2 linked regions of the Nonomuraea africana genome follow. The protein of the gene in region 2 binds, or shares a complex with, the protein of the main gene of each other region. Links are inferred from orthologs where the notes say so. Each region holds a gene or a part of one and is shown on either strand. Other genes may lie near its edges.

Region 1 (15,328 bases), 3.6 Mb from region 2 along the record:
CGCCCGCGAAGGGTCCTTCACCGCCGCCGCCGAGCTGCTCGGTTACACGCAGTCCGCGGTGTCCAGGCGCATCGCCGCGCTGGAGAAAGAGGCGGGAGGGCCGCTGTTCGTGCGTCTGGCCAGGGGCGTCAGGCTCACCCCCGCCGGCGCCGCCCTGCGCAGGCACGCGGAGGCCGTCCTCGACCGTCTCGACAAGGCGGAGGAGGAGCTGGCCGCCATCCACCGGGGCGGTGGGGGCACGCTGCGGATCGGCGCGTTCGCCACCGCGAACGTGTGGCTGGTGCCGCAGGCGCTGAAGGCGTTCAAGGCCAGGCGGCCCGAGGTCGAACTGCGCCTGGCCGAGGGGCTGACGGGACGTCTGCTCGACCGGCTCCACGCCGGGGCCCTCGACGTGGCCGTGGTCAGCGACTACCCCGCGGGGCTGCCCGTGGCGGCCGAGACCGTGCGGCTGCTGGAGGAGCGGCTGCTGGTGGCGCTGCCCCAGGGGCACCGTCTCGCCGACCGCGAGGTGATCGACCTGCGCGACCTGGCGCGGGAGACATGGATCGAGGCGGCTCCACGAGGTCAGCCGACGATCCTGCAGGCGGCCTGCGCGCGGGCGGGGTTCACCCCGCGCGGCGGGCTGCGCGTGGCCGAGTGGACCGGCAAGTTCGGCTACGTGGCCGCGGGCCTCGGGGTGACGCTGGTGCCCGAGCTCGCCGCCCGCGCCGTGCCCGACGACGTGGTGCTCCGGCCGATCTCCGAGGAGGGGCCGCGCAGGACTGTCTACGCGGCGCTGCCCGAGGTGCCGCTGCCGTCCGCGCTCGCGTTCGTCGAACTACTGGGACAATAGGGTCGTGCACGACAGTTTCGCCCATGTCGGGGGGCTCCTGGCGACCAGGCTCCGTGATCTCACGACCGATCTGGCCGCGCTCGACAGCGCGGGCTGGTGGGCGGTCGTGGTCGACTACGAGGGCAAGGTGACGTGCGCGCGCTTCGACGACGTACGGCCCGCGCCGCTGCCCAAGTCGGGCCCGTGGATCGGGCCGGGCGAGTGGCGCAGCTCGCTCGACCAGGCCGCCTACGAGCGCGGCGTCCAGCGCATCCGCGACTACATCGAGCAGGGCGAGGTCTACCAGGCCAACCTCTGCCGCGTCCTGTCGGCGCCGCTGCCGTCCGGCGCCGACCCGCTGGCCCTGGCGCACCGGCTCAGGCAGGGCAACCCCGCCGCGTACGCGGCCGTCATCGACGTACCGGGCACGAGCGTCGTGTCGGCCTCGCCCGAGCTCTACCTCTCGCGCGACGGCGACGTGGTGGAGTCCAGGCCGATCAAGGGCACCGGCGTCACCGCCGACGACCTGCTCGACAAGGACTACGCCGAGAACGTCATGATCGTCGACCTGGTCCGCAACGACCTGGGCAGGGTCGCCGAGGTGGGCTCGGTCACCGTCCCCTCGCTCTGCGAGGTGGAGGACTACCCGGGCTCGGTGCACCTGGTCTCGACCGTCAGGGCCAGGCTGGCCGAGGGGATGGGCTGGTCCGAGTTGTTCGCCGCCACCTTCCCGCCCGGCTCGGTCACCGGAGCTCCGAAATCTTCGGCCCTGCGCATCATCAATGAGCTCGAACCCGAGCCGCGAGGGCCGTACTGTGGGGCGGTGGGCTGGGTCGACGCCGACCGGCGCACGGCGGCGCTGGCCGTCGGGATCCGCACGTTCTGGATCACCGCCGGGGAGATCCGCTTCGGCACAGGAGCGGGCATCACCTGGGGCAGCGACCCTCGCCGCGAGTGGCGCGAAACCGAGCTGAAGGCGTCGCGGCTCATCACTTTGGCATCCTCAGGAGGAAATCGATGAACGTTCCCGTCTGGGTCAACGGGGAACTGCTGGATCCGGCGCAGGCCACCGTCTCGGTGTTCGACCACGGGCTGATGGTCGGCGACGGCGTGTTCGAGACCGTCAAGGCCGTGGGCGGCCAGTCGTTCGCGCTCACCAGGCACCTCGACCGGCTCAAGCTGTCGGCCCAGCGCATGGACCTGCCCGAGCCCGACCTCGACGCCATCGCCGACGGCGTGCGCCGCTGCCTGGCCGCGGCCCCCGCCTGGCCGCTCGGCCGCATCCGCATCACCTACACCAGCGGGCCCGGCCCGCTCGGCTCCGACCGGGGCAACGAGGGCGCCACCGCGATCGTCATCGTGGGCGAGCAGGCGCCCTTCCCGCTCACCGCCGACGTGACCGTGGTTCCGTGGCCGCGCAATGAGCGCGGGGCGCTGGCCGGGGTCAAGTCGACGTCGTACGGCGACAACGCCAAGGCGCTGGCCTTCGCCAAGGCCCGCGGCGGTGGCGAGGCCATCTTCGAGAACCTGGCCGGTAACCTCTGCGAGGGCACCGGCTCCAACGTCTTCCTGGTCCAGGGCGGCAGGCTGATCACCCCGACCCTGGCGTCCGGCTGCCTGGCGGGTGTCACGCGCGCGCTGACGCTGGAGTGGTGCGGCGGCGAGGAGGCCGACGTGCCGCTGGCGGCGCTCTACGAGGCCGACGAGGCGTTCCTCACCTCCACGACCCGCGACATCCAGCCGATCCGCCTGGTCGACGGCACCGTCCTGCCGTCCGCGCCGGGGCCGGTCACCGCCAAGGCGCAGGAGATCTTCGCGGCCCGTGCCGCGGCCGACCCCGACCCCCGCTGACCGTCCGGTACGGCAGGCCGCCCCAAGGCCACCGGGGTCACCGCTGACCGCCCGTCCATCACGCGTCCTCCAGCGGGACTCCGGTCCCCGCCGTCACGTCGCCCGTTTCCCGAGTGCCGGATCCCGCACCCGGGCCCGGCCGAGGTGACGGCGGCCCGACCCCGCTCCGGCGGCCAGGACCGGCGGCAGCGCCGACTCGAGCAGCACCACGACACCGCCAGCGCGGTGATGTCGTAGTCGCGGTTGAGTTCTACCCATGGCTCGGCTCCCGGTCGAGCAGGCCGAGCAGGGCAAGGGGAACGCTCATGCCGCGGACAAGGGCCCTCACGGCGGGCTTGCCGTAAGAGGGCCCTTCACGCATGAGCGGTCAGTAGACCTTCTGGGTCTGCACGTTGAAGTCGGTCATACGCACCGACTTCGCCGGGTCGGTCAGCGGATCGGTGATCTCGATGACGTCCAGGCCGCGCAGCATGTCGCTGGAGTAGATGTAGCCGTTGTAGTAGTACGCCGACCACGATCCCGCGATCACGCCGTCCTGCGGCTCAGGGCCGCGCTCGAAGAAGCCGATCTCCTTGGGCGCGTCGGAGTTGGTGAAGTCCCAGATCGACACTCCGCCCTGGTACCACGACTGGACCATGATGTCCTTGCCCTTGACCGGGATCAGCGAGCCGTTGTGCGCGACGCAGTTCTCCTTGGACGTCTGCTCACGCGGCATCTTGAAGTATCCGCGCCGCTCGAGCTTGCCGTCCACGATGTCGTAGATCGCGTTCGCGCCCTTCGTCGCGGGGGTCCTGGCGTCACAGGTCGGCATCCCGCCGCCGCCGAGCTCGTCGCCGAAGACCACCTTCGTGGCGTCGTTGTTGAACGTCGCCGAGTGCCAGATCTCGAAGTTCTCCCTGTCCTTGACCTGTTGGAGCACCTTCGGCTGCACCGGGTCGGTGATGTCGAGCAGCACGCCGTCGCCGAAGCAGGCGGCCGCGGCCAGGTTCTTCTCCGGGAAGGCGGTGATGTCGTGGCAGCCGGCCGCGAAGGATCCCTCGCCCTGTCCCTCGGGGAAGATGTTGGGCGAGGCAACGACCTTGGCCTGCTTCGGATCCTTGACGGGCACCTCGACGATCTGGATCAGCTCGTGCGGCGAGGGGCAGGTCGGGGAGTCGGACTCCGGGCCGGCCGAGCCCGGCGAGGAGACGTAGATGTAGAGCGTGTCGGGATCCTTGCCGGGCACCATCGTGTGCGTGTGCGAGCCGCAGTCGGTCGCCACCGAGCTCACGTACTTCGGCGCGGTCTTGTCGCTGATGTCGAAGACGCGGATGCCCTCCCACGGCCTGCCGCCCTGCCCGCCGTCCGCGCTCAGCGGCTTGGACTGGCAGGTCTCGTCGGAGCGGGGCTCGTCCACTGACAGGAACAGCAGGTCACCGTAGACCGAGACGTCGTTCTGCTGGGACTCGCAGGCGACCGTGCTGACCCGCTTCGGGCTGGTGGGATTGCTGATGTCGTAGACGGTGAAACCGCCGAAGTTCCCCACGAACGCGTAGTCGCCCTGGAAGGCCAGGTCGGAGTTCAGATCCATGTCGCCGTCGAGCGGCGCCTCACGCGGCAGGTTCGCGACCAGCTTGACGTTGTCGCTGGTCATCACGTCGCCGGGGGCGGCGGTGACCGAGGGGGAGGCGGCGGAGGTCGCCGGGGGCGAGGAGGGGGCCGCCTGCGGGGAGCGCGAGGGTGGTGGAGACGACGCGCACGCCGACACCACCAGCACCAACGCCGCCACGCCACCCAATCGGGAAAAGATCACATGCGCCCCCTTCGAAATTATGAACCAGTATGGAAGCTATGTCAGCCAAGGTCCAAGCGTGCGGGGTTCTCGTCACGGTTATGACGACATTGACGCTCGCGGGATGCTCGGCGGGACCCCAGGGGCCCTCGCCCGTTGGCCCGGGCGCGCCGGTGATCGTTCCAGGCGGCCCGGGCGAGGCAGGCCGTACGGCAGGGCCGGGGGAGAGCCTGCCGACCAGGGACTGGACGGCGGTCGCGGCGGACGTGCGCTTCGCCGAGGGCATGATCCCCCACCACCGGCAGGCGCTGGAGATGGCCGGACTCGTCGACGCGCGCACCACCACCAAGAGCGTGCGCGCCGTGGCACGGCAGATCACGCTCACCCAGCAGCCCGAGATCACGCTGATGTCCGACTGGCTGGACGGCCTCGGCCGGGCCGTACCCGATCACAGCTCACACGGGGGCGGTGACGGCTACGGGATGGCCTCGCTGGAGGAGATGAACAGGCTGCGCGCGGCGCGCGGCGCCGCCTTCGACCGGCTCTTCCTGGAACTGATGATCAGACATCACGAGGGCGCGCGGCGGATGGCACGGGAGGAGCTGTCCGGCGGGCGGGACCAGACGATGCGCCTCATGGCCGACGACGTCTTCGCGGGCCAGGGCATCGAGATCGCCCGCATGCGGGAGCTGCTGACCCCGTAGATCACAATGCCCATGCCGGGACGGCATGGGCATCGCGGGAGCGCCTTGGGGGTGTGGGCTCGCCAGGCTTTCAGGGGGCTTTCGGGGTTTTCGGGGGCTTTCGGGGGGTGGAGAAGGTCAGGACGGCCAGAGCATGTTGGTCAGCTCGGCGTCCAGGTCCATGAAATCGGTCTCCCGGCCTGCGGGCACGAGGTCGTACGTGCGGTGCAGGAACTCGGTGAGAGGAGCCAGCGGGACTTCGAAGAGCGCCTGTCCGAACGGTGACGTCAGGCTGATGTGAAGCGTGCGCTCGCCGTCGGCGCGTGCGGGCCAAACCTGCACGTCGCCGTCGCCGACACGTCTCACAATGCCTACAGTCAGTAGTTCTCGGGCGAAGATCCACTCGACCGGTTCGTCGTTCCCTACGTGGAAGGCCATGCGGATGGCGTACGGGTCGTCGGCTGTGTAACTCAGTCCGGCGAGCAGGGGGACGGTGGTACGGTCGGGGACCACAAGCCGAAGGCCAAGCTCGGCGGAGACGGTGGTGCTGTTCATCGTCAGCCAAACCTTTTCGTCGTACGGTCCCCTCTTCGGGGCTTTCACTGCTCTGACGGACTTCGTCCTGAGCTATGACGCGGAACGAAGAAACCTGTAGGAAAGATTCCGCCTCCAGGCCCTTCTGTAACGCAACTCACAGCTGGACATTTGGGCATCTACCTGGCTAAACATCATCAACTGGGTGATGTTTGCGAGGGTTTTGCGCGTTGCTGGCGTCGTTCCAGCGCGCCCCTCTACGACCTTTCGGGCGATCGGGGCCTTCCGGAACAGCTTGATGGTATGCCAACGAGCCACCATGCTGACGGGCAACCGCCCCCATTGGCCCGAAACCCGCCTCAGGCCCGTGACCCAGCGGTGTGCGGCGTCGCTTCGCCAGCGGGCCGGAAGTGCGGTATGGTTTTCCCCGTCGGCGCCGCAAGGAGCCAGACAGGGCGGGCGATTAGCTCAGGGGGAGAGCGCTTCGTTCACACCGAAGAGGTCACTGGTTCGATCCCAGTATCGCCCACCAGCTCAAAGGCCGCTTCCCGTTTCGGGAAGCGGCCTTTTTGATCTTCCGAGTGACTGACTGGGTGACCCTGCATCTGAGGGGTGGATCCGGCCCATCTCCTGTCCCCCTCCAGATCGCCGGCCTGACTCCACCGCGCGTCTCACGACGCCTGCCGATAATCTCGGCACACGACCACGGGAGGGACCTGCTCTCGTTGGGGACCCGTTCATCTCAGCAGGGGGGCGACACCTTGACTGTCGATCGGCATCGGCGTGGCTACGTCGTGCGGCGAATCGGCCGAGCGCTCCTCGGATACGGCGTCGCCCTCCTCTTCGCCGTCGTCGTGGTGGCGGTGTGGTGGCTGACGCGGTGACCGGCGGGATCGCCGGGTCGCGGCCGTCCTGACGCCACTGGTCAGCCGTGGCCGTCGCCTCTACGCTCAGGTAGTGGCGGACATCAGCTACTTCGAGGCGTGGGCGATGTGGCAGGCGGGCAAGCCGGTGGCCGGCTATGACCTGTGGGGGCTCCAGCTGCTGTGGTGGGGGCGCATCGGCAAGGTCATCAGCTTCGTCAGCGGGGCGACGATCATCCTGGACGCCATCGGTGCCGAACGCCTGCAGCAGTTCGGCAAGTGGACCGCGGACCAGGAGCGGGTCAGGCAGCGTCTCATGTTCGTCGGAGTGCCCATCGTCATGGTGATGCAGATTCAGGTCCTGGCGGGCGCGGGAGTCGACTTCCTGTCCAGCGTCTGGTTGTACGTCCTCGGTGCGCTGATCACCGGTCTGATCGGGGTGGCGATCCCGGCGCTCCTGGTCGGGATCGTTCGCGGGCTGGGCAGGCTGTTCGCCAGCCGGTGGGAGCCGGTCGTCTACGGGCTCGCGGCCATCCTGCTGGCCGTGGGCTTCCACTTCGACATCCTCGCGTCCTAGCGAGCACCTCCGCCGAAGAGGACCGCCCGGCACGCCGTCTCCTGTGCTTGTGCCAAGGACGACCGCGCGGCGTGCGCCGTCTCCTGCCCAGAGCGGCCGAAGGAGGGCCGCGCGCGAGCGGTCTGATGGAGTGTGCGGTCGCGCATGCTGTCTGCTGTGCGCCGGTGAGCGGTCCGATGGAGCGCGCCGCACCGCCCTCCGGTTGGCGGACGGTCCGGCGTTCCGGCCGGTGGACGGGGCGGCGGCGTCCAGCGGGTCAGGTCAGCAGCGGTCGGCGCCGTCGAACGAGCGGATACCGCGCGGGACCTGGGTGCTGATCGTCTCTCCCGGCCGTACGGTGCGGCAGGGCCCATCGGTGCCCCGGGCCCAGACGATCTTCAAATTCAGCGTGTACCTGCAGTCGTTCCTGGCGTAGCCGGTCTTGGTGATGCGGCCCGTGTGCTCCCAGACGGTGACGCAGGTCGGCGCGTTCCCCGCGGGGATCGCCGCGGCCGAGGCACCTGCCTGGCCGGGAAGGGCGAGCAGGCTCACGGCGAGGCCGGTGACCGTGAGTGCGGCTGTCCTGAGAGCTGTGCGCATGTGCGGAGAACCTTTCGCTGGGAAGACTGGCCCTCAGAGTTGTAACCGCATGACTACGCTGGGTCAAGCGGAACGCCCTACCAGCCCTCGTCGAAGTCGCAGATGTCGACCGTGACGCCGCGCCGTACGGCCGAGGGGGTGATCACCTCGAACACGACGCGATACGAGCCCGCCTGCTTCCACGTGATGGAAGGGAGCACCACCTTGTCGCCGGAGCGGGCCTCGTGCCGGCCCATGTTCTGCCCGTTGACCAGCCACCGGTAGCTGAACGTGCCCGAGGCCTTCACATCGGCGAAGATGTTCAGGTCATAGCGCCAGCAGTCGCCCAGCCTGATGCCCTCGTAGCGCAGGGTCGCCGAGCTCACCCCACCGCCGCTGGTGGGCCTCTTGGTCGTGGGCGACGCGGTGGGCTTGCTCGCGGGCGAGGTGACGGCCCTGGTGGGAGCGGGCTTCATGGTGGGAGTCGGGCTCCTGGTGGGTTCGGGCCTGCGCGTCTTCCCCGCCAGGCGCTCGCTCTCCGTCTGCCCGGCCTGCGATGTCTTCCCGGGCTGCGGTGTCTTCCCGGTTTGCGGTGTCTTCCTGGTCTGCGACGTCTTCCCGGTCTGCTCGATTTTCCCGGTCTGCTCGACGGAAGGGAGGGGGACGGCGGCCGTGCCGGCGCCGCCGTCCCAGAACGAGGCGGCTCCCCACGCGGCGGCGGCGACGCAGGTCACGGCTAGCGCCGCGCCGCCCGCCACGAGCGCGGGACGGGGGCGGCGGCGGGCGGGAGCGCTTCTCGGAAGTGTCTGGCCGCCGATGAGCTCGAAGAGCACGTCCTGCATGCTCGGACGGCGGGCGGGCTCCTTGTCCAGGCAGCGGGCCACGATCGGGCGCAGCGCGTCCGGCACCGCGTCCAGGTGCGGCTCGCCGTACTGAACCCTCCTGATCACCTCGGGCAGCGACCCTCTGCCGAAGGGCGGCGTGCCGGTGGCGGCGAACACCATCACCCCCGCCCAGGCGAACACGTCCGTGGCGGGCCCGACCTCCTCGCCCGCGAGCTGCTCGGGAGCCATGTAGGAGGGGGTGCCGACGACGCTGCTGGTGACGGTGAGCGCGGAGTCCGCCGCGCGGGCGATGCCGAAGTCGATGACCCGCGGCCCGTCCCTGCCGAGCAGGACGTTGGCGGGCTTGAAGTCCCTGTGCACGACGCCCGCCCGGTGGATGGCGGCCAGCGCGGTGGCGGTGCTGATCGCCAGCCGTTGCAGGTCGGCGCCCAGGTGGCGGCCCGCCTCCTGCAGGGAGGGGCCCTCGACGTACTCGGTCACGATGTACGGCCGGCCGCCCAGCGACGCGTCGAGCACCTGGGCGATGCAGAACGGCTCCACCCGGCGCGCGGCGGCGATCTCCTTGGCGAAGCGGTCGTCTCCTGCGAACCCCTCGCGCAGCGTCTTGACCGCCACGGGCCGTCCGTCAGGCGCGGTGGCGAGATAGACCACACCCTGGCCGCCCTCGCCGAGCGGTCTGACGACCCGGTAGGGGCCGATGAAGGACGCCGTCATCAGTGTTCCAGGGAGCAGACGGAGAACGAGATGCTCCTGCTGGCGGTGGCCGGCGAGGTGATCCGCAGGGAGACGGTGTGCCGCCCGGCGTCCAGCATGTACTGCCCCGCGGTGATGAACGCGGTGTAGTCGTCCTCGGGGACCCAGCTCCTGCTGCTCTCCTTCACCTTCCCGTCCACGAGCCACTGGTAGGAGAGCCACAACCCCTTCCTGCTCGCCGACGCCGTGGTCTGGAAGTGCACCGGAGGCATGTAGCAGCCCTCGGCCTCGACCTGGCCGGGCCCTCCGGACAGGCTGATGGGCTGGATGTCGACGTCGAGGCTCGCCGCGGGTTTGCGCGTGGTGCGCGTGGCCGTGGGGGACGGCCTGGTGGTGCGCGTGGTGGCCCGGTCCGAGGGCGTGCGGCTGGGCGCGGCGCCGGGCTCGCCGGACGGCGTGGGCCTGGGGGTCTTCGCCCTCGGCGGCCTGCTCTTGGACGGCTTGGCCGGCGACGGGGACTGCGTGGTGTCGTCGGACGACGTGGTCGCATCGGACGACGTGGTTGCATCGGACGACGTGGTGACGGCGGCGAGCGCAGGGGGCCCGGAGCCGTCCGCCGCGGGCATCCGCCAGACGACGGCCGCCACCAGCGCCGCGGACACCACGACGGCGCCTCCCGCGACCAGGGGGACGAGGACGCGCCTCCGGCCGGGAACCGCGCGGCGGCCGCGCGTGGGCGCCGTGGGCGCCGTGGACTGCCCGCCCCCGCCGAGGAGCCGCAGGAGGACGTCCCGCATGGTGGGCCGGTGCGCCGGGTCCTTGGCCAGGCAGTCGTGGACGATCGAACGCAGCGGCTCGGGGAGGTCGCCCAGCCAGGGCTCGTTGTGCAGGATGCGGTTGATGATCGCGGGAAGGGTGTCCTCGCCGAACGGCGGCGCGCCCGTGGCGGCCCACACCATCACCGACGCCCACGCGAACACGTCCGTCGCCGGACCCACCTGCGCGCCCGCGAGCTGCTCGGGGGCCATGTAGGAGGGGGTGCCGACGACGCTGCTGGTGACGGTGAGGGCGGAGTCCGCCGCGCGGGCGATGCCGAAGTCGATGACCCGCGGGCCGCCCGGGCCCAGCAGCACGTTCGCCGGCTTGAAGTCCCGGTGGACGACCCCTGCCTGGTGGATCGCCGCCAGCGCGGTCGCCGTGGCCACGGCCAGCCGCTGCAGGTCCGCCCCGCTGTGGCGGCCCGCCTGCTGCAGGGTGGGGCCGTCGACGTACTCGGTCACGATGTACGGCCGGCCGCTCAGCGACGCGTCGAGCACCTGGGCGACGCAGAACGGCTCCACCCTGCGCGCGGCGGCGATCTCCTTGGCGAAGCGGTCGTCGGCGGCGACGCCGTCGCGCAGGACCTTGACGGCCACGAGCCTGCCGTCGGGGGCCCGGCCGAGATACACGACGCCCTGGCCGCCCTCTCCGAGCCGGCCGACGATCACGTAGGCGCCTATCGCGGCCGGGTCACCTTCACGCAGGGGTGCGGCTTGCGGCATGAGGAGTGACTCCTGAGGCGGGCGAGATCAACCTCATGCACCTTAGCGGGATAAGTCAGGATTTGTAGGCAGTCTGGTTGATCAAGGGCGCCTCAAGAGCCGGCTCGCACCCTGGCGCCTGCGTCGCCGCCGCCGGGCCGGGCCGCTCCGGCGGCGAAGTGGTGCGGTGCGGCGACGTGGTGCGGTGAGGTGGTGGCGGTGTCCAGGGGGTCAGGCGCCGGCCCGTGCTCTGGCGGCGAGCCGCTCGACGGGGGTATAGGGGTCGGTGAGGCCGAACGCCGCGGGGCCGAAGCAGTCCAGCGCCGCGGGGCTGCGCATGATCTCGGGTGTGGAGATGGCGTAGACGGTCAGCCGCTGCCCGTAGGCCAGCGCCTCGGTCGTCACGGGCGCTCCGGTGTCGGCGTTGAGCGTGCAGATCAGATCGGGCACGATCGCGACCACCTCGCCGTTACTGCGGGCGACGAGATGCTCGTTCTGGAATGTGATCACCAGCTGGTCGGCCGGGTCGTCGAGCGCGGCCAGCGTCACCTGGCCGCGGGCGAATCCGTCGACGGTCCTGCGGTCGATGTCGACGACCTTGCCCCTGAACAACACCAGGCCGTGGCTGTAGATGGTGCCGGCCAGCGCCGCCGTGAGCGCGTCGAAGGGGTCGTCGTGCCGCTCGCGCGCGGTCCGGAGCGCCGCGCCGATCCGCATGCCCAGGGTCAGCGTGCCCGGTACGGCGGTGCGGCGCACGGTGGCCGCGTCCATCGGGTAGTCGCAGATGTAGGCGGCGCCGCCCATCTCGACCGTCATGACGCGGGCCAGCCGTTCCATGCGGACGTTGTCGAGGGCGTCGATGATGGCGACGTCGCCGTGGTCGGAGGCGATCGACATGGGCGAGCCCGGCACGCCGTACACGGCGAACGTCTCCATCTGCAGCTCGGGGAAGGCCCTGCCCATGCCGTCGGCGTCGATGACCGGCAGGCCGAGCTGGGCGCCGAGCAGCAGCGGCATCATGCTGTTGAGACCGCCGCACTCGATGGGCATGGTGGCGGCCGCCGTACGGCCCAGATGCCTTTCCAGGGCGCGCAGAGCGGCGACGTTGCCCTTGCCAGAGGGCGGCCGTTCGACGAAGACGGTGGGCGCGCCCATCATCGCCGACGGCAGCACGAGCGCGTCGTCGGGCAACTCGTCGACCGGGATGATGGTCACCCGGCGGCCTTCGCGCAGCTGCCGTTCGACCAGGAGCCTGCCGATGTAGGGGTCGCCCCCGCCGCCGGTGCCCAGGACGGCGGCGCCCTCGGCCAGATCGCGCAGCGCGTCGACCGTCAGGTCCACGCCCATCACACCTGCACCTCCTCGGTGGTCGCGGGATCGCTGAGGCGAAGGTCGCCGACGGCCTTGACCCGCACCCGCACGGCGTTGCCGGGCAGGTAGGCCACGTGCACCTCGTCGACGTCGACCACGTCGACGGTGTCGGGGTCGGCCCCTGCCGCGATGGCCCGCTCGACGGCCTCGGCGCGGGCCTGGTCGAGCACGTCCTCGCGGGTGCGGGCGGCGGTGATGGCGAACAGCCGGTCGACGTCGCCGCCGATCTGGCCGGTCGCGGCGCCGATGGCGTTGGCCACCGCGTGATGTTCGGGCCGGTGGACGGCCGGCACGCCCGGCAGGTGGTCGGGCATCAGGACGCTGCCGCCGCCGACCACGACGACCGGCAGCGGCCGGGCCGAGACGCGCATCTGGTCGACGAGCTCGGCCACCCTGCCGGACATCCACGCCACTCCGTTCCTGACCAGGTCCTTGCCGAGATGGCGGACGAGGGAGGCGTCGCCGATGTCGGCCAGCCCCGCGGCGACCGCGAGGTCGGTGGCGGTGAGGACCTGGCCGCCGAAGACCAGCGCCTGACTGGTCAACTCGTAGCCGACGCTGTCGGGCCCGATCTCCGGCATCGGCGCGCCGGTGACGCGGCTGCCGCCGCCGAGCCCGATCGACAGCACGTCCGGCATGCGGAAGTTGGTGCGCACGCCGCCGATGTCCACCTCGCCGGTGGCCTGGCGGGGGTAGCCGCCGCTCAGCACGCCGACGTCGGTGGTGGTGCCGCCGATGTCGACCACGGCGCAGTCGGCCAGGTCGGCCAGGAACGCCGCGCCCCGCATGGAGTTGGTCGGCCCTGAGGCGAACGTGCGAACGGGGTAGCGGCGGGTGTACTCGGCGTCCATCAGCGTGCCGTCGTTCTGCGACAGGTACAGCGGCGCCCGGATGCCGACCGCCCGGAGCGCCTCGGCAAAGGCGTCGACGATCTCGTCGGCCAGATCGCGCAGGCAGGCGTTGACGACGGTGGCGTTCTCCCGCTCCAGCAGTCCCACCCTGCCGATCTGATGGGACAGGCTCACATGCAGGTGAGGCAGCTCCGCGAGGAAGATCTCGGCGGCCCGCTCCTCGAGTTCCGCGTTGACGGGGGAGAAGACGCTGCTGATGGCGACGGTGTTGATCCCCTGACCACCCAGGCCGGCCGCGATGCGCTTGAGCTGGTCCGGATCGAGCGGCGAGATCGGGCGGCCGTCGAACTCGTGGCCGCCGTCGCACAGATGGACGCTGGGATCGATCGCCTTGGTCAACCGGTCGGGCCAGTCGACCATGGGCGGCAGCGCGGCGGTGGCGGGCAGCGCCAGCCGTACCACCGCGGTGCGGGCCAGGCGGCGGCCGGTCACCAGCGCGTTGGTGAAGTGGGTCGTCCCGATCATCACGGCGGTGACGCGCGCCCGGTCGACGCCGGAGGCGGCCAGCAGTCGTTCCAGGGCGGTGACGACGCCGCCGGTCACGTCGAGAGTGGTAGCTGTCTTGATCTCGGCCAGGACGGTGGTCCCCGCCATCAGGACGGCGTCGGTGTGGGTGCCGCCCACGTCGATCCCGACACGCACGAATGCTGCTCCTGTCTGCGTCAGTGGAAAACGATCAGAGGACGGCTCGCTCGTCCCGCGGCGCCCCTGTGAGGCCCAGCCTGCCCGCGACCGCGTAGGCGGCGAACGCCACGAGCAGGGCGTTGAGGGCGGGGATGCCCCACGCGACGTACTTGCCGACCAGCGCGGAGACGAGCCAGATGATCAGCGCGGCCGGCGCCCAGCCAGGCGCCGTGTCCGGGAGCGCGCCGGAGGCTCGTGAGGCGTCGAGCGCGGGTCGCCATCGGCGGACGACGTAGTACTCGGCGACCATGATGCCGGCGACGGGCGGGATGGCGACGCCGAGCAGGACGAAGAAGTCGACGAGATGGTCGAGGATGCCCGCCGCGGCCAGGCCGGTGCCGATCACGCCGAGTGCGACGGTGACGGCGGCCCGGTTCGCGCGCTTGCCGAACGCGGTGTGCAGGGTGTTGGTCATGCCGAGAGAGGCGGCGTAGAGGTTCCAGTCGTTGATCTTCAAGGTGGCGGTGACCAGGACGATCGTGCCCACCGCGCCCGAGGTGGTGGTGACGATGGCGATCACGTCGCCGGTGCGCAGCGCGTGGGCGAGCAGGACCCCGACCAGGGCCACGACGTACTCGCCGAGCGTGATGCCGAGCACGGTCTGCTTGACCACGTCGGCCGCGCTGCGGTTCCACCGGCACATGTCGGGGGAGATGACCGCGCCGACGATGAACCCGCCCGCGACGATGGTGGCGCCCTCGGCGAGGCTCATGGCCGGTCCCGGTGGCGCCGAGGCGACCAGGGTGCCGAGCGACTGCTTCGACAGCTCCACGGCGATCGCCCACCCCGCCAGGACGAGGAAGGCGGGAACGGTGATCCACGCGGTCCAGGCCATTCCCGCGAAGCCGTGCACGACGATCGCGGTCACCGCCAGCCCCGCCAGGATCGACCACACCCACACGGGCGGCCCGCCCAGCAGCGCGGCGAGGCCCTGGGCCAGGACCGCCGACTGCACGCCGAACCAGCCGAGCAGGCAGATCGCGACGACCATGCCGACGATGCCCGCGCCGTACCTGCCGAACCCGGCCCAGCGGGCGAGCACGGTCGTCGACAGGCCCTCGCGCATGCCCGCGATGCCGATGGCGATCGCGACGACCTCGAGGATGACAGCGCCGAGCGTGATGGCCAGCACCGCGTCCCAGAAGGTCATGCCCATGCCGAGGGTGGCGCCGAGCAGGAACTGGCTGAGCGCGCTCAGCATGCCGAAGCGCTGGACGGCGACCGTCACCCAGCCGTAGCGGGCGGAGGCGGGCACCCGCTGGAGCGCGTAGTCGTCGCGGGCGAGACCGTCATCGGATAACTCGGTGGTGATCGACGCATCGGACATCCCGGTGTCCCTTCCCGTCAGCCGAAAAGTCGGGCCGTTGAGTGCGACGCTAGATTCACCGACGATCTTTGGGAAGACCCGCGCGCTTGGTGTTCAACAATCGCCCACCGCCCTCTGCCTGACACCTCCTCGCCTCGTCGAGCACCGTCGCGGCGCCCTTCGCTGGGCCCGTGGAAAGCCCGCCGGGCCTCTCGCAGGAATAAACCCTAGGGGGGTATGGTTCGATGCGGAAGATCCAAGGAGGAGACATGAGACGTCTGGACCGGGTGGAGCCCGAGCAGGCACCGGAGAAGTCGAGAGAACTGCTCAGCGGAATCGTCGAGCGTCAT
Region 2 (15,264 bases):
GCAACTTCTACGACCGCTACGAGGTCCAGCGCGGCCGGATCACGGCCGGCGGCACGATCCTGGCCGAGTCGGTGGAGAAGAAGAAGGGCGACTTCCGCTTCGTCAGGAACTACCCCGACGGCAAGGTCTTCGCGCACGTCACCGGCTACTTCTCGCCTGAGAGCGCGTCGGCGGTCGAGGGCAGCGAGAACCGCTACCTCGACTCGACCCACCCCGACCTGCTGCTGCGCAGGAGCATCGACCTGTTCACCGGCGAGCCGACCCGCGGCGCCAACGTCGAGGTGACGATCAACCCCCGGGCGCAGAAGGCGGCCCACGAGGCGCTGGCGGCCAGCGGCAAGAGGGGGGCGGTCGTCGCCCTCAACCCGAAGACCGGGGCGATCCTGACCATGGTCTCGCTGCCGACCTATGACCCCAACGTGCTGTCGGGCACCAACAAGGAGACGGTGTTCGACGCCTACAACAAGCTCGACGAGGACAAGACCAACGGCCCGCTGGTCAACAGGGCGATCAATCGCACTTATCCGCCCGGCTCCACCTACAAGGTGCTGACCGCGGCGGCCTTCCTCGAGGACGACTCCAGCCGCGACGGGCAGACGGTCGTCCCCGCGCCCCAGGTGCTCGACCTGCCCAACACCACCGCCGACCTGCCCAACTCGGGCGGCGCGGCCTGCGGTGGCGGCCAGGTGCCGTTGGTCTACGCGCTCGAGCGCTCGTGCAACACGCCGTTCGGCAAGATCGGCATGGATCTCGGCTACGACCAGATGGCCGAGCAGGCGAGCAAGTTCGGCGTCGGCCAGCCGCTGACCATCCCCATGGGCGTGTCCAAGAGCGACGTCGGTCCCAAGGAGGACCAGGCGGCGCTCGCGCAGGCCTCCATCGGCCAGCGCAGCAACCAGATGACGCCGCTCCAGATGGCCATGATCGCCGCTGGCATCGCCAACGACGGCAAGGTCATGAAGCCCTACCTGGTGCAGAAGATCACCGACGCCAAGAACGACACCATCGACGAGGCCGAGCCCGAGGAGCTCTCCGAGGCCGTCAGCCCGGAGACCGCGGCCAAGCTCAGGCAGATGATGGTCAGCGTCGTCAACAACGGCACCGCCAGCCGCGCCCAGATCCCCGGCGTCGAGGTGGGCGGCAAGACCGGCACCGCGCAGACCGCCCAGGGCAGGGCGCCGCACGCCTGGTTCATCTCCTTCGCACCCGCCCAGGACCCGCAGGTCGCTGTCGCGGTCATCGTCGAGTCCGGCAGCGCCGGCACCGACGCCTCCGGTGGTCAGACCGCGGCGCCCATCGCGAAGGCCGTGATGGAGGCGGTGCTCGCCAAGTGACCTCCCCCAGCCGCAGGCTTGGCGAGCGCTACCTCCTGGTGTCGCGCATCGCCGTCGGCGGCATGGGCGAGGTCTGGCGGGCCAGGGACGAACTGCTCGGCCGCGAGGTCGCCGTCAAGATCATGCGGGGCGGCGTGGCCGCCGACCCGAGCTTCCTCGCCCGCTTCCGCAACGAGGCGCGCATCACCGCGGGCCTGTCCGACCCCGGCATCGCCCAGGTCTTCGACTACGGCGAGTCGAGCGAGCTGGCCTACCTGGTGATGGAGCTGGTCCCCGGCGAGCCGCTGTCGGCGATCCTCGCCCGCACCGGCGCGCTGGGCCCCGAGGTGGCGCTCGACGTGATCCACCAGACCGCCAAGGCGCTGCAGGCCGCCCACACCGCGGGCGTCATCCACCGCGACATCAAGCCCGGCAACCTACTCGTCACCCGCGAGGGCACGATCAAGGTCACCGACTTCGGCATCGCCCGCGCCATGGAGGCCGCGCCCGTCACGCAGACGGGCACCGTGCTCGGCACCGCCCAGTACGTCAGCCCCGAACAGGCGCAGGGTCTGCCGCTGACGCCCGCCACCGACCTCTACTCCCTGGGCGTGGTGGCCTACGAGTGCCTGACGGGCAGCACGCCGTTCCACGCCGACAGCCAGGTGGCGATAGCGCTCCAGCACCTCAGCGCACCGCCGCCGCCGCTGCCTGAGTCGATCCCCGCGCCCGTGCGCGGGCTGGTCATGGCGCTGCTCGCCAAGGAGCCCTCGATGCGGCCCGCGAGCGCGCGCGAGCTGGCCGACCGGGCGTTCGTCCTGCGCGAGTCGGTGCTCGGCGCCGACGACGCCGGCACCGAGCTCTCGATGCTCACCGACCCCGGCGGTTTCCGGGTCGACCCGGCGTACGGCGGCGCGGGCACCAATCCGCCGTACGGCGTGCCGACCGACCTGCCGTACGGCGTGCCCACCGAGCCACCGTACGGCGGGGCCGCCACCGACCCCCGGCCCGCGCCGACCGACCCCGAACCGTGGGCGCCCGAGACCCGGGCCGCCCCCGACGCGCGGCGGCGCAGGCGGCGCACCACGGTGCTGGTCGCGACGGCCGGATGCGCGGCGGCTGTGGGGCTTGGGACATTCACTATCGCCAATTTCAGCCCCAACGAAACACCCAACGTGATAGAGCCCACAAAAACGGCGGAAACCCGCCCTACCGTGAAGCCGAGCAGGACCAAGACACCATCCCGGCGGCCCGCCACGGTTCCGTCGAGGACGTCACGGCCGGTACCCTCACGGTCAGCTACGGTAAGCACGTCGGCTTCTCCCACGCAGCGGCCGACGAAGACACCGACGCCTACACCGACCCCGACGACACCGACGCCCACCCCAACGCCAACCCCCACCCCGACGCCAACAGTGACAACAAGTGGCTCCCCAGACCCGGGCGAAACCATCCCGCCGAACGAGGAGACGTGATGCGTCGCGGGGTCGATGATGGACACTGGCGGCCCGCGAGCCGGCCGGTACCCAAGATGAACGGTAAGGGACAGTGCAGGAAATGACTCAGCCTCGGCTACTCGGAGGTCGCTACGAGCTCGACGGCGTCGTCGGGCGTGGCGGCATGGCCGAGGTGTATCGCGCCCGAGACATCCGGCTGGACCGCATCGTCGCGATCAAGACGCTCCGGGCCGATCTCGCGCGTGACCACACCTTCCAGGCCCGTTTCCGTCGCGAGGCGCAGTCCGCGGCGTCGCTGAACCACCCCGCCGTCGTCGCGGTCTACGACACGGGCGAGGACACGTCCGAGGGCGCGCCGGTGCCGTACATCGTGATGGAGTACGTCGACGGCCGCACCCTGCGCGACCTGCTGCGGGCCGACCGGCGGTTGCTGCCCGAGCGCGCGGTCGAGCTGGTCGACGGCATCCTGCGGGCGCTCGACTACAGCCACCGCGGCGGCATCGTGCACCGCGACATCAAGCCGGCCAACGTGATGATCACCCGCAACGGTGACGTCAAGGTCATGGACTTCGGCATCGCGCGCGCGATGGCCGACTCCGCGGCCACGATGACGCAGACGGCGCAGGTGATAGGGACAGCGCAGTACCTCTCCCCCGAGCAGGCCCGGGGCGAGCGGGTCGACGCCCGCAGCGACATCTACTCCACCGGCTGCGTGCTGTACGAGCTGCTGACGGGGCAGCCGCCGTTCACCGGCGACTCCCCTGTCGCGATCGCCTACCAGCACGTGCGCGAGGAGCCCATCCCGCCGTCGCAGATCGACCCCGAGATCCCCAAGTGGGCCGACGCCATCGTGCTGAAGGCGATGGCCAAGGACCCGGCGCACCGCTACCAGGGCGCGGGTGAGATGCGCGCCGACATACAGCGTGCGATGACCGGCATGCCGGTCGAGGCGCAGACGATGACGCTGTCCAACGGCTACGGCTCGGGCACCCGCACCATGGCCGCCACCCAGGGCGCCGGCCCCGCCACCCAGCGCACGGGCGCGATCCCGCCCTACGAGTACGGCGAGGGCGACCCGCCCACCCGTGGCGGCAGGCGCCGCGCGGGCGGCGGCGGTGGCGGTGGCGGCAACACGGCGGTGAAGACGGCGGCGTGGGTCCTGATCCCGCTGCTGATCATCGGCGCGTTCGTCTTCGTGGGCTACAAGTTCCTCGCCTCCGAGGGCACGCCGACCGCGACACAGGTCACGGTGCCGCCGCTGGCGACGCAGACCCAGGAGGACGCCGAGGCCAAGCTCGCCAGCCTCAAGCTGAAGCCGGCGGTCGTGGAGGAGCACAGCACCGAGGTCGAGAAGGGTGTGGTCATCAGCACCGACCCGCAGGCTGGCACCAAGGTCGACGAGGGCGCCACGGTGACGCTCAAGGTCTCCAAGGGCGTGAAGAAGGTCCAGGTGCCCGACGGGCTGATCGGCATGACGCCCGAGGAGGCCAGAGCCGCGTTGGATGCGGTGAAGCTGGAGGGTGTGATCACCCCGGCGGTCTCCTCCAGGGAGCAGAACAAGGTCTTCGACACCAAGCCCAAGTCGGGCGAGTCGGTCGAGGAAGGCACCTCGGTCAAGCTCTACGTGCCCAAGGCGCAGGTGCCGGTGCCCAGCGTGGTGGGCCAGACACAGGAGGACGCCGAGCGGACGCTCAAGGCCGAGGGCTTCAGGGTGAAGGTCGTCCCGCAGGCTGCTGACCAGCCGCCTGGCACGGTCATCACGCAGAGCCCCGAGGCGGGGACGAACCAGAACCAGAAGACGACGGTCACGATCGTGGTCTCCACCGGGCCTGACGTCCAGCCGACGGAGGAGCCGACGTTCACGCCGACCGACGAGCCCACGGACATCCCGACCGACGACACGACGGAAGACCCGGGCGACGGCGAGCCGCCAGACCTCGGCCCGTGACCCCGACCTGACAGCGGCCCTCTCCCTCTGGGAGAGGGCCGCTGCCGTGTGTACCTGGTCGCATGGAAACGTCCCCGCCACTCGGGGGCAGATCGAGCGCCGGGGACGTCCACACCGGAAGTCGCGTGGAAACACCGCAAGTCGCATGGAAACGTCCCCGCCACTCGGGGGCAGATCGAGCGCCGGGGACGTCCACACCGGAAGTCGCGTGGAAACACCGCAAGTCGCATGGAAACGTCCCCGCCACTCGGGGGCAGATCGAGCGCCGGGGACGTCCACACCGGAAGTCGCGTGGAAACACCGCAAGTCGCATGGAAACGTCCCCGCCACTCGGGGGCAATGGCGGGGACGTTCATTGAGTAGTCGTTCGGCGGCCCCGTAGCGTTACACGATCGACTTGAGCCAGTTCCCCAGGAGCCAGTGCCCGTGCTCCGACAGCACCGACTCGGGATGGAACTGGACGCCCTCGACAGGCGCGAAGCGGTGCCTGAGGCCCATGATGACCCCCTCCTCCGTCCGGGCGCTCACCTCGAGCTCCTCAGGGACCGTCTCAGGCCGTACCGCGAGCGAGTGGTAGCGCGTCATCGTCACAGGCGACGGCAGCCCCTCGAAGACCCCTCTGCCGTCGTGCGTGACCGCGCTCGTCCGCCCGTGCATGAGCTCGGGCGCCCTGGAGACCGTCGCACCGTACGCCACGGCGATCGCCTGGTGCCCGAGGCACACACCGAGCAGCGGGATGTCCCGCTCGGCCGCGTACCGCACCAGGGGCACGCTGACGCCCGCCGCCTCGGGCGTCCCGGGCCCGGGGCTCACCAGCACGCCGTCGTAGCGGTCGGCGTCCTCCACGGCGACCACGTCACGCGGCAGGACGTCACACGTGGCGCCCAGCTCGCGCAGGTACTGCACGATGTTGTGGACGAAGCTGTCGTGGTTGTCCACCACCAGGATCATTTGCGGACGGTCACCTCATCCAACGTCACCGCAGGTTCGAGTAGCGGAAATACGACATACCAGAGTACGGCTCCCGCCACGGCGACCAGGACGAGGGAGGTGAGGAGCCGCGCTCCGATCGAGCCGGGCAGATGACGCCAGATCCAGCCGTACACGTCAGACCTTCCTCAGCTCGGTGGACTTGAGCACGCCGTACACGATGAGCCGCTGGGCGGCCGAGTACTCGGGGTGGCAGCTGATGAGCGTGATCATCGCTCTGATGGGGCTGATGTCGGGCTTGCCGGGCACCGCGGCGAGGACGTCGACCTCCTCGGGCTGCACGATGTCCTGCGAGGTGACGCGGTAGACGTAGCGCGCCTCCCGCGCGTCCACGATGATCTCGTCGCCGCGCCTGAGCTCGTCGATGCGGTTGAACGGCGCCGCGTACGTGGTGCGGTGACCCGACAGGACGAAGTTGCCGATCCTGCCCGCCGCGGCCGAGCCGGGGTAGTGGCCTGGGCCCTTCTTCAGGTGCTCGGCGTCGACGCCCTCGACCACGGCGTACTGCCAGTCCTTGCCCAGCCGGGGGATCCGCAGCAGCGCGACGGCCTTTCCGAGCGCGATCTTGCCCAACGTCCCCTGCGTCTCGTCCCGCTCTTCGGCGAGCTGTTCCTGGAGGAGGAGCTGCTGGCGCTGGGTGTAGGCGCCGGTGCCCCAGAGCAGGTAGGCGCAGAACAGGAGCAGGACCAGGCCCGCCGTGATGCTCAGCTCACCGGACGTCCTCAGCAGTGCCCTCACGCTGATCAGCGTATTCAGCGAGCCCGGGGATGTCGGGGATCGCCATGTCCCGCGCGTGGCGACTATCCTGGGCCACACGATAGAGCCTGGGGACTGTCCGGATGGCCCAGGCCGCCAGCAGGAGTTATCCAGTGCCCAAGCCGAAGACACGCAAGAAGGCGGTTTACACACCGCCGCAGAAGTCGCAAGAGGTCAAGATCAGCCCGAGGTGGCTGGCACCGACCATGGTCGTGTCGTGGATCATCGGGATCCTGTGGATCGCGATCTACTATGTGGCCCCACAAGCGCCCCTGTTCGGGACGCTCGCCAACTGGAACCTGCTCATCGGGTTCGTTTTCATCATCTTCGGTGTGGTGCTTTCCACCCGCTGGCGTTAGTTCTTTCCACAGGTTTTCCACAGCCTGGGGAAAGTCAGGAGAGCAACACTCCGGTCCTGATCACGACCAGGGCGACGAGCGCCAGAAAGACCCCCAGGAGCGCCAGTGTCTGGAACAGGACGCGGTGACTTCTGGGGGCGTAAGCCATCGCCGCGGCGAGCACCGCACCGGTGATCAGACCGCCGATGTGACCGGTCCAGCTGATCCCGGGGAAGACGAACGTGATCACCAGGTTGATGACGATGAGGACGGCCACGCCGCGCACGTCGAACCTGAGCCGCCGGCCCACGACGAAGATCGCGGCGAACAGGCCGAAGATGGCGCCCGACGCGCCCACCGTCAGCGTGCGCGGGTCGTCGAACCAGTAGCCGAGCACCGAGCCGCCCAGCGCGCTGAGCAGGTAGAGGGCGGTGAACTTCACGTGCCCGAAGGCGCGTTCGAGCTGCGGCCCCACCAGGTAGAGCGCGTAGCTGTTGAACAGGATGTGGAAGACGCTGCCGTGCAGGAAGGCGGCGGTGATCATCCGGTAGTACTCGTCGTTGATCGCCACACCGCCGACCCACATGCCGAGCTCCGTGGTGGCCTGCTGCCCCGTGAGCAGCTGTAGGGCGAAGGCCACCAGGTTGACACCCAGAACGGCCCACGTGACGTAGGGCGTGGTGACCACGGCGCCGCCGAAGACCGACTGGGCCCGCCGTACCGTCTTGTTGCCCTCGGCCACGCACTCGGGGCACTGGAAGCCCACCGCGGCGTCGCGCATGCAGTCGGGGCAGATGGGCCGGTCACAACGCTGGCAGCGGACCCACGTCTCCCTGCCCGGATGGCGGTAGCACGTCGGGACCTGCTCCGCGGGCTGCGAAGGGGGGCTGGGCGGCTGGCTGGTCATGAGGAGCCTTTCTCGTCCACTGACCGCCAGCCTACTCATGAGAAACGTGCCCGAAGGACCCTCGGAGAGGGCAACCTCGTGTCGGGCACGTTTCTCACGGGTCGAGCGCGTCAGGCCTCGACGCGGTCGATCGTCAGCGACTCGATGACGACGTCCTTGACCGGGCGGTCGTTGCGACCGGTCGGCGTCTTGGCGATCGCGTCGACGACGTCCTGGCCCTCGACGACCTCACCGAAGATGGTGTGCTTGCGGTTCAGGTGCGGCTGCGGCCCTACGGTGATGAAGAACTGCGAGCCGTTGGTGCCCTTGCCGAAGCGCAGGCCCGCGTTGGCCATCGCCAGCAGGTAGGGCTTGTTGAAGACGAGCTCCGGGTGGATCTCGTCGTCGAACTCGTAACCCGGGCCGCCGATGCCCTGGCCGAGCGGGTCGCCACCCTGGATCATGAATCCGGAGATGACGCGATGGAAGATGGTGCCGTCGTAGTAACGGTCGGTGCTCTTCGCGCCGGTGCCCGGGTGCGTCCACTCCTTGGAGCCCTCGGCGAGCTCCACGAAGTTACGGACCGTCTTCGGCGCCTTGTTCGGGAAGAGTTCGATCTTGATCAGACCGTGATTGGTCTGCATGTTCGCGATCAGCTTCTCAGCCACGAGACAGCTGCCCCCCTCTGTGCACAGGGTCGGTTCTGTGATGGTTCGGATGTCACGGCCGATGGGGCCGTTCATGCATCCTCCCACGGCTCGTCATGATTGAGCCGCCTTGTACCGGGAAGGTCACGCTGCGGGGCCCCAACGACTGGGGAGGTTGACGTGTCCCTGACACTCAGAAAGCGCCACATCGTGGTCGAAATGCCCGCGACGTGGATGGGCCGGATGAAGGCCCAGGCTACGCGAGCCGGAGATCGGCTCGTGCCGGTGGCGGACCAGGCCAAGGTGGCGGCCGCGCACCGGATCGAGGACGCCCGTTACTGGGCGGCTCCCAAACTGGAGGGTGCCGCGCACCGGGTCGAGGACCAACTCGCCCCGGCGGTCAGCGCGTTGCTGATCCAGGCGGCGAGCAGGATCGACCCGACACCGGCGAGGTCTCGCCGGTGGCCGACGCTCGTCCTTGTCACCGGTCTCGCGCTGGGCGCGGCCGGATACATGTTCTATCGGCGCAATGCCCAGCAGTGGACCGACCACATGAAGGACTCCGCATCTGACGCCTCTCGCTGGGCCAGTGAACGAGTCGACCAGACAGCGGAGAAGGTCTCGTCGAACGCGGACAAGGCGGCCGACAAGGTCGACCAGGCCGCCAAGAAGATGCCCTGACGGTTCAACGCGGCCGCGCCGAGGCGCGGCCGCGTTGACCTTTAACCAAGCGCTTGCTACAACCAGCGCATGACCCTGTCACCGCTGGACGACCTCCCGATCCACCAGGCCCCCGAGGTCATGCGGCACGTCGCGACGTCCGATCGCAACTTCTACGATCGCTACTACTTCAACTGCCACCCCGGCTCCGACGAGCTCATGCTCATCGTCGGCATGGGGCAGTACCCCAATCTCGGCGTCACCGACGCCTTCGCCGTCGTACGGCACGCCCACCTGCACCGCGTCGTCCGAGCTTCGCGCGAGCTCGGACTCGACCGCATGGACACCGGGGTCGGCCCGTTCAGGATCGAGGTCCTCGAAGGGCTCAAGCGGCTCAGGGTGGTCCTCGAGCCGAACGAGCATGGCCTGTCCTTCGACCTGACCTGGACGGGCGCGATCCCGGCGACGCTCGAGCCCCGGCACTTCATCCGCTGGCAGGAGCGGGTCATCTTTGATTCGGTACGGCTGGCCCAGACGGGCCACTGGTCGGGCAGCATCGAGATCGACTCGCGGACGATCCCCGTCGACACCTGGATGGGAACCAGGGACCGCTCGTGGGGCATCAGGCCGGTCGGCGAGCCCGAACCGCCCGGCATCCAGGTGAAGAACCCCGGCACCTTCTACTGGCTCTACGCCCCCATGCAGTTCGAGGACCACGCCATCCTCTGCATCGTCCAGGAGGACGAGAAGGGCCGCAGGGTGCTGGAGGAGGCGGTCAGGGTGTGGTCGGACGGCAGGGAGGAGGAGTATCTCGGCCGCCCCGAGTACCACCCCGTCTACGCCCCCGGCACCCGCGACGTCGTCGAGGCCACCGTCACCATGGGCAAGATCGAGGTGCGCTGCACGCCGATCCTGCCCGTCCACCTGATGGTCGGCACCGGGTACGGCCTGGAGCCCGGCTGGAAGCACGGGATGTACCAGGGCAGCGAGCCCGTGGTCGAGGGGGTGACCTACACGTTGCCCGAGGACGCCGACCGCATGTGGGGCATGGTGGACGCGGTCGGGCGCTTCGAGTACGACGGGCAGGTCGGCCACGGGCTCTTCGAGTACTGGGCGCTCGGCCCGCACCCGTCCTTCACCTGAGCCGGCCGTACTGGACCCCCGTGGCCGGTACGGCTACTTGGCGGTGCAGGTGATGGTGATGGCCTTGGAGAGGTCCTCGGGCGCCGGGCCGTCGGTCGTGGGAGCCACAGTGACGGCGGTCGGGGCGTCGGCGCCGCCGCCCTCGGCGTTCGGCGAGGCGGGCTGAGCGGGCGTGGCGGGCACGGTCTCGGTCACCTTGCTCCACCGCTGCACGTGCTCGCTGCCGTCGCCCTTGACCACGTCGGTCTTGGTGCCCTCGATCTTGGCGACCTCGATCTCGGCGGCGCCGGCCCGGGCGGCGCCGGTCTTGCCGGCGTCGGGCTGGGACTCGTCCACCCTGACCGCGACCGCGCCACCCTCGATCTTCAGCGCCGGCACCGCCTCGGTGAACTCGAACGTCTTGCCGTCACTGGTCACGCAGGTGCCCTTGGCGGGCGGCTCGTCAGAGGCGTTGGCCGAGCCGGCGAGGCCCCCTGCGAGCAGGAGCGCGGCCACGGCACCCAGGGTGACGATACGACGCTTGAACAATGTCGTCTCCTTTGTTCGGTAGGAACGCTGTTCGGGAAGGAACTGCGTTCGGGAAGGAACTGTTCGGAAGGAACGACCGCAGCCTGACCCGCCGAACCTGAAGGCACCCTGAACGCGACCGAAACGATCTTCAGGTTGGCTTTAGGTGGCGTGCGGCACCCTGAATGACGTGCGAGTGCTACTGGTCGAAGACGAGAAGAGGCTGGCCGACCTGGTCAAGGGAGGCCTGACCGGCGAGGGCTTCGCCGTCGACGTCGCCTACGACGGCCGGGACGGGCTGTGGATGGCCAAGGAGAACGACTACGACGTGATCGTCCTCGATGTCATGCTGCCCAGGCTGAACGGCTACGCCATCTGCTCGAAGCTCCGCGAGGCGGGCGACTGGACGCCGATCATGATGCTGACCGCCAAGGACGGCGTCTACGACGAGGCCGAGGCGCTCGACAACGGCGCGGACGACTACCTGGCCAAGCCGTTCTCCTACGTCGTGCTGCTGGCCAGGCTGCGCGCGCTGGTCAGGCGAGGGGGCAAGGAGCGCCCCGTGTCGCTCACGGTCGGCGATCTGACGATCGACCCCGCGGGCCTGCGCTGCCGGAGGGGCGAGACCGAGATCGCGCTGACGCCGAAGGAGTTCGCGGTGCTCCACGGCCTGGCCCGCAGGCCCGGCGAGGTGGTCTCCAAGAGCGAGCTGCTCGCCCAGGCGTGGGACTTCGCCTACGAGGGCGACCCCAACATCGTCGAGGTGTACATCAGCGCGCTGCGTCGCAAGATCGACCTGCCGTTCGGCAGGACGACGCTGGTGACCGTACGCGGCGCGGGCTACCGGCTGGAGGCGGCATGAACGTACGGCTTCGCGCCACGATCGCGGCCACGATCGTCGTGGCCGTCGCGCTCGGCATCGCGGCGGCGGTCCTGGTCTCGTCGCTCAAGGGCAGCCTGGAACGCAGCGCGAACGCCGAGGCGGCCAGGAAGGTGGTCTCGGCGGTGCCGATGGCCGTCGAGGCGGTGCCCGCGCAGCAGGCCACGCTCACCACGCTCACCACGGACCCCGACGTGCAGCTCGTCAACGCGGCCACCACGCGCGCCGCGATCCCCTGGCAGGCGACCGATGACTTCGCGGTGGCCACCATGGACGTCTCCACGAAGGCGGGCACGATCACCGTGTGGGGTCGCGCCTCGCTGGCCGGGGCCGAGGAGGCGCTCGCCACGTTGAACGGCCTCCTGCTGCCGGGCGTGCCCCTCCTGCTCGCGGTGGTGGCCGGGATGACGTGGTTCTCCGTCGGCAGGGCGCTGGCCCCCGTGGCGGCCATCAGGACCAAGGTGGCCGACATCACCGCCCGCGACCTGCACCAGCGGGTGCCCGTCCCCGACTCGGGCGACGAGATCGCCCGGCTGGCCACCACCGTGAACGGCACGCTCGACCGGCTGGAGAGGGCGGTCGAGCGGCACAAACGGTTCGTCGCCGACGCCGCGCACGAGCTGCGCAGCCCGATCGCGACGCTCAGGGCCCGCCTCGAACTGGCCGCGCCCACCTCCGACACCACGGAGGCGCTCGCCGATCTCGAACGCCTCCAGGCGCTCGCCGGCGACCTGCTCCTGCTGGCCAGGCTCGACGCGGGCGAGCCGCTCAGGGCCGAGGAGCTCGACCTCGGCCAGATCGCCGCCGAGGAGTCCCTGCGCCCCGGCAAGTCGGTGCTGCTCGACATCAGCCCCGACGTGGTGATCAGTGGCTCGCGCGGCCACCTCACCCGCCTGGTCGTCAACCTGGTGGACAACGCCGTACGGCACGCCGCGACGACCGTCGAGGTCCGCGTGTACGAGAAGGACGGCCAGGCCGTCCTGGAGGTGCTCGACGACGGGCCGGGGATCCCCGAGGAGCACAGGGAGGCGGTCTTCGACCGCTTCACCAGGCTGGACGAGGCCAGGGCGAGGGACGCCGGCGGCGCCGGCCTCGGCCTGCCGATCGCCAGGGACATCGCGATCCTGCACGGCGGGACGCTGGCCGTCCAAGACGGAGGGCTCGTCGCGAGGTTTCCGATGAACCGGACGGCGCCCGCGTACGTGAAGCCTCAGTGAGGAGGCCAGCATGATCACACGTCGGGCACTGATCATCAGAGGTGGCGTCGCGGGAACGGGGGCCCTGTTCCTGTGGACGAGCCCCGCCGAGGCGGCGGCGGGACCTGTTCTGAGCAAGACCAGGAGCATCCCCGTGGGAGGCGGGAAGATCCTGCGGGGCAAGTACGTGGTGACCCAGCCGACCAAGGGCACGTTCAGGGCGTTCAGCGCCGTGTGCACGCATCAGGGGTGCGCGGTGGCGAGCGTCAGCGGCGGGACGATCAACTGTCCCTGCCACGGCAGTAAGTTCAGCATCTCCACGGGAGCGGTGGTCAACGGGCCCGCCAAGCGGGCACTCGCCCGGAGAAGGATCAAGGTGGCCAAGGGCGTGATCAGGCTGGCGTAGGCGGCGAGCAGGGATGGCGCGCGCGGGACGCGCCCGCCATCCCCTGCGCGTCAGCGGTCTTCGCATCGCCCAGCCGCCCTGGTGTGCCGGCTCTCCGCCGGGCGCCCTCCTGAGCCCTCGCTCGACGTCCTCCACCGGCCGCTCGACCACGCCGGAGACCTCGGTGATCAGCGGAGACTGAGAGTCCTCGGCAGGCGCCGTGTGGCCGCCGACCCGCAGGGCAACGAGTGCTGCGTCAGCTGACGGAGTCGAGCTGGAGGAAGGCCCGCTCGAGCGCCTGCGGGTACGGGATCTGGGAGATCAGGTCACGCAGTCCCTCGACGTGCGCCCTGCGCGCCAGGTCGGCGGTCGTGGCCAGCTCGCCCAGCTGCGCTGCGACGAAGGCGCGGTCCACCACCGCGCCGTGCCCCGGCACGATCATCGGCTCGGGCAGTTCGGCCAGCATGGCCGTCAGCGTGCCAGGCCAGTCGAGCGGGTAGCCGTCGTCGAACGCGGGCGGCGCGCCCTCCTCCACCAGGTCGCCCGCGAAGATCACTCCCGCGTCGGGGACGTGCACGACGATGTCGTTGTCGGTGTGTCCCCTACCGAAGTAGCGCAGGTGGACGGGCCTGCCGCCGATGTCGAGCGTCGCCCTGTCGGTGAACGTCTGGTCGGGCACCACGATCTCCACCTCGGCGGCCTCGGGCTCCCTGCTCGCCGCCACCCTGTCGCGGACCGCCTCGCCGTCCCTCTCGATCTCCTCGGCGGCTCGCGCGTGCGCCCAGATCTCGGCGGGGACGAACATCGCGTTGCCGAAGTAGTGGTCGAAGTGAGCGTGACTGTTGACGACCGTCCAGGGGTCAGGCGTGATCTTCCTGATCGCCGCCACCAGGTGGCTGGCCCGCTGGTGCGTCTCCCTGGTGTCGAGGACCAGGCAGTGACCGTCACCCACGACGAGCCCGACGTTCAGGTCGTAGGACTCGTGTCGCCGGACGAAGACGCGGTCGCCTACCTCGTGCCACTGCTCGCCCATGCCCCTATTTTGGCGGATATCAGGCGCCGTGCCGCCACGATCAGCTCGAGCTGGTCGTGTTGCGCGCCGAGGTCGCCCCTGCCGGCCGAAACGGCGGGGACGCGGCAGACCAGGTGCTCCGCGCCCGCCTCGACGTACCCGCCCAACGTGCCGGCCACCCGCTCCACCGGGCCCGCGACCAGCACCTGGACCGTCCGCACGATCCGGTACGGCAGGCCGTACGTGGCCAGGCAGTAGGCGTCGAGCTCGCGCTCGCCCCGCTCCGGGTCGTCGGTCACCAGAACCGTGACGAACAGCGCGGGCGTGATCGCGTCTGCTCCAGCGCCGACGGGCTCGCTCCCGCCAGCCAGATCGGCGGCCCGCCCCGCCGATAGGACGGCATCCAGAGTCTGTGAGGGGGACGGCGGAGCGACAATTCCCCGCGGGAATCCGCTTGAGGCCCCATGGGCGCTTTGCGAGACTTGTCAGCCAGTACGCCCCTCCCCAAGGGAACTGGATCAGTGACTCGAGCAGCGGCCGGCCGCGTCCTCGAGATCGCCTGCGACGAATCCGGTTCGGAGGGCGAGAAACTCATCGGCGGGAACACCGCCGTCTTCGCGCACGCCAGCCTGAGACTGACGGAGAACCTGGCCGCGGAGTGCATCAGGGAGGTACGGAGGAGAGCGCCCTCCCCCAGCCTGGAATACAAGTCCGACATCATTCGCCGGAGCAAGCACCGCGCCGCCCTCATGTGGCTGCTCGGCCCCTCGAGCCCGCTCGACGGGAACGCGCACGTCTTCCTCATCGACAAGGCGTTCCACGTCGTCGGCAGGGTCATCGACCTGCTCCCCGACCTCGGCCCTCAGCAGCGCCGGGCCATGGCGGTCGATCTCTATCGCGAAGGCCGCTCCAGGTTCGGCGGCGAGCGGTGGACCGCCTTCCTGGAGTCGTTCAACGACCTCATGCGCACCAGGAACGGCCGCGGCCCTGGCGTGTCCGTCGACGCCGTCTTCGATCTCGTCGACACTCTGCGGGTCTCCGACGCGGGCGGGCGAGCCGGCGAGATCATGGACCTGCTCTGGCAGGCCAGAGCGCGGATGGCCCCCTTTCGGACCCGCCTGCTCGACGGTCCGACGACGATTCCGG

The links.
Region 1: the proteins of H4W81_RS36045 (region 2) and H4W81_RS18570 are in contact, whole or in part, in a solved structure (PDB 8RP0), measured with the Escherichia coli proteins. The link is inferred for Nonomuraea africana from one-to-one orthologs.

The regions. Positions count from the first base shown.
Region 1 is NZ_JADBEF010000001.1:3,909,172-3,924,499, reverse strand. The notes cover bases 1-2,834. They hold H4W81_RS18570 (chorismate-binding protein), read left to right. Parts: upstream 1-836; coding sequence 837-1,832; downstream 1,833-2,834. Other genes in these bases: H4W81_RS18565 (aminotransferase class IV), read left to right, coding at 1,829-2,662; H4W81_RS18575 (LysR family transcriptional regulator), read left to right, coding at 1-832. Also shown: H4W81_RS18560 (LVIVD repeat-containing protein), read right to left, coding at 3,030-4,454; H4W81_RS18555 (DUF305 domain-containing protein), read left to right, coding at 4,535-5,137; H4W81_RS18550 (SsgA family sporulation/cell division regulator), read right to left, coding at 5,255-5,671; H4W81_RS48685 (hypothetical protein), read left to right, coding at 6,412-6,534; H4W81_RS18540 (hypothetical protein), read left to right, coding at 6,608-7,090; H4W81_RS18535 (hypothetical protein), read right to left, coding at 7,352-7,669; H4W81_RS18530 (protein kinase domain-containing protein), read right to left, coding at 7,747-9,207; H4W81_RS47345 (serine/threonine-protein kinase), read right to left, coding at 9,207-10,727; H4W81_RS18520 (DUF917 domain-containing protein), read right to left, coding at 10,938-12,053; H4W81_RS18515 (hydantoinase/oxoprolinase N-terminal domain-containing protein), read right to left, coding at 12,053-13,630; H4W81_RS18510 (purine-cytosine permease family protein), read right to left, coding at 13,665-14,999; H4W81_RS18505 (carboxymuconolactone decarboxylase family protein), read left to right, coding at 15,248-15,328. UniProt on the Escherichia coli protein: Part of a heterodimeric complex that catalyzes the two-step biosynthesis of 4-amino-4-deoxychorismate (ADC), a precursor of p-aminobenzoate (PABA) and tetrahydrofolate.
Region 2 is NZ_JADBEF010000001.1:7,555,983-7,571,246, reverse strand. The notes cover bases 3,887-6,656. They hold H4W81_RS36045 (anthranilate synthase component II), read right to left. Parts: upstream 5,670-6,656; coding sequence 5,103-5,669; downstream 3,887-5,102. Other genes in these bases: H4W81_RS36030 (cell division protein CrgA), read left to right, coding at 6,578-6,656; H4W81_RS36035 (class E sortase), read right to left, coding at 5,826-6,446; H4W81_RS36040 (hypothetical protein), read right to left, coding at 5,666-5,824; pknB (Stk1 family PASTA domain-containing Ser/Thr kinase), read left to right, coding at 3,887-4,718. In the rest of the region: H4W81_RS36060 (peptidoglycan D,D-transpeptidase FtsI family protein), read left to right, coding at 1-1,334; H4W81_RS36055 (serine/threonine-protein kinase), read left to right, coding at 1,331-2,788; more of pknB, read left to right, coding at 2,871-3,886; more of H4W81_RS36030, read left to right, coding at 6,657-6,823; H4W81_RS36025 (rhomboid family intramembrane serine protease), read right to left, coding at 6,858-7,709; H4W81_RS36020 (peptidylprolyl isomerase), read right to left, coding at 7,820-8,356; H4W81_RS36015 (YtxH domain-containing protein), read left to right, coding at 8,516-9,016; H4W81_RS36010 (Rv3169 family protein), read left to right, coding at 9,086-10,138; H4W81_RS36005 (hypothetical protein), read right to left, coding at 10,172-10,666; H4W81_RS36000 (response regulator transcription factor), read left to right, coding at 10,836-11,507; H4W81_RS35995 (sensor histidine kinase), read left to right, coding at 11,504-12,742; H4W81_RS35990 (Rieske (2Fe-2S) protein), read left to right, coding at 12,753-13,127; H4W81_RS35985 (MBL fold metallo-hydrolase), read right to left, coding at 13,363-14,139; H4W81_RS35980 (hypothetical protein), read right to left, coding at 14,115-14,417; H4W81_RS35975 (DUF3800 domain-containing protein), read left to right, coding at 14,640-15,264. UniProt on the Escherichia coli protein: Part of a heterodimeric complex that catalyzes the two-step biosynthesis of 4-amino-4-deoxychorismate (ADC), a precursor of p-aminobenzoate (PABA) and tetrahydrofolate.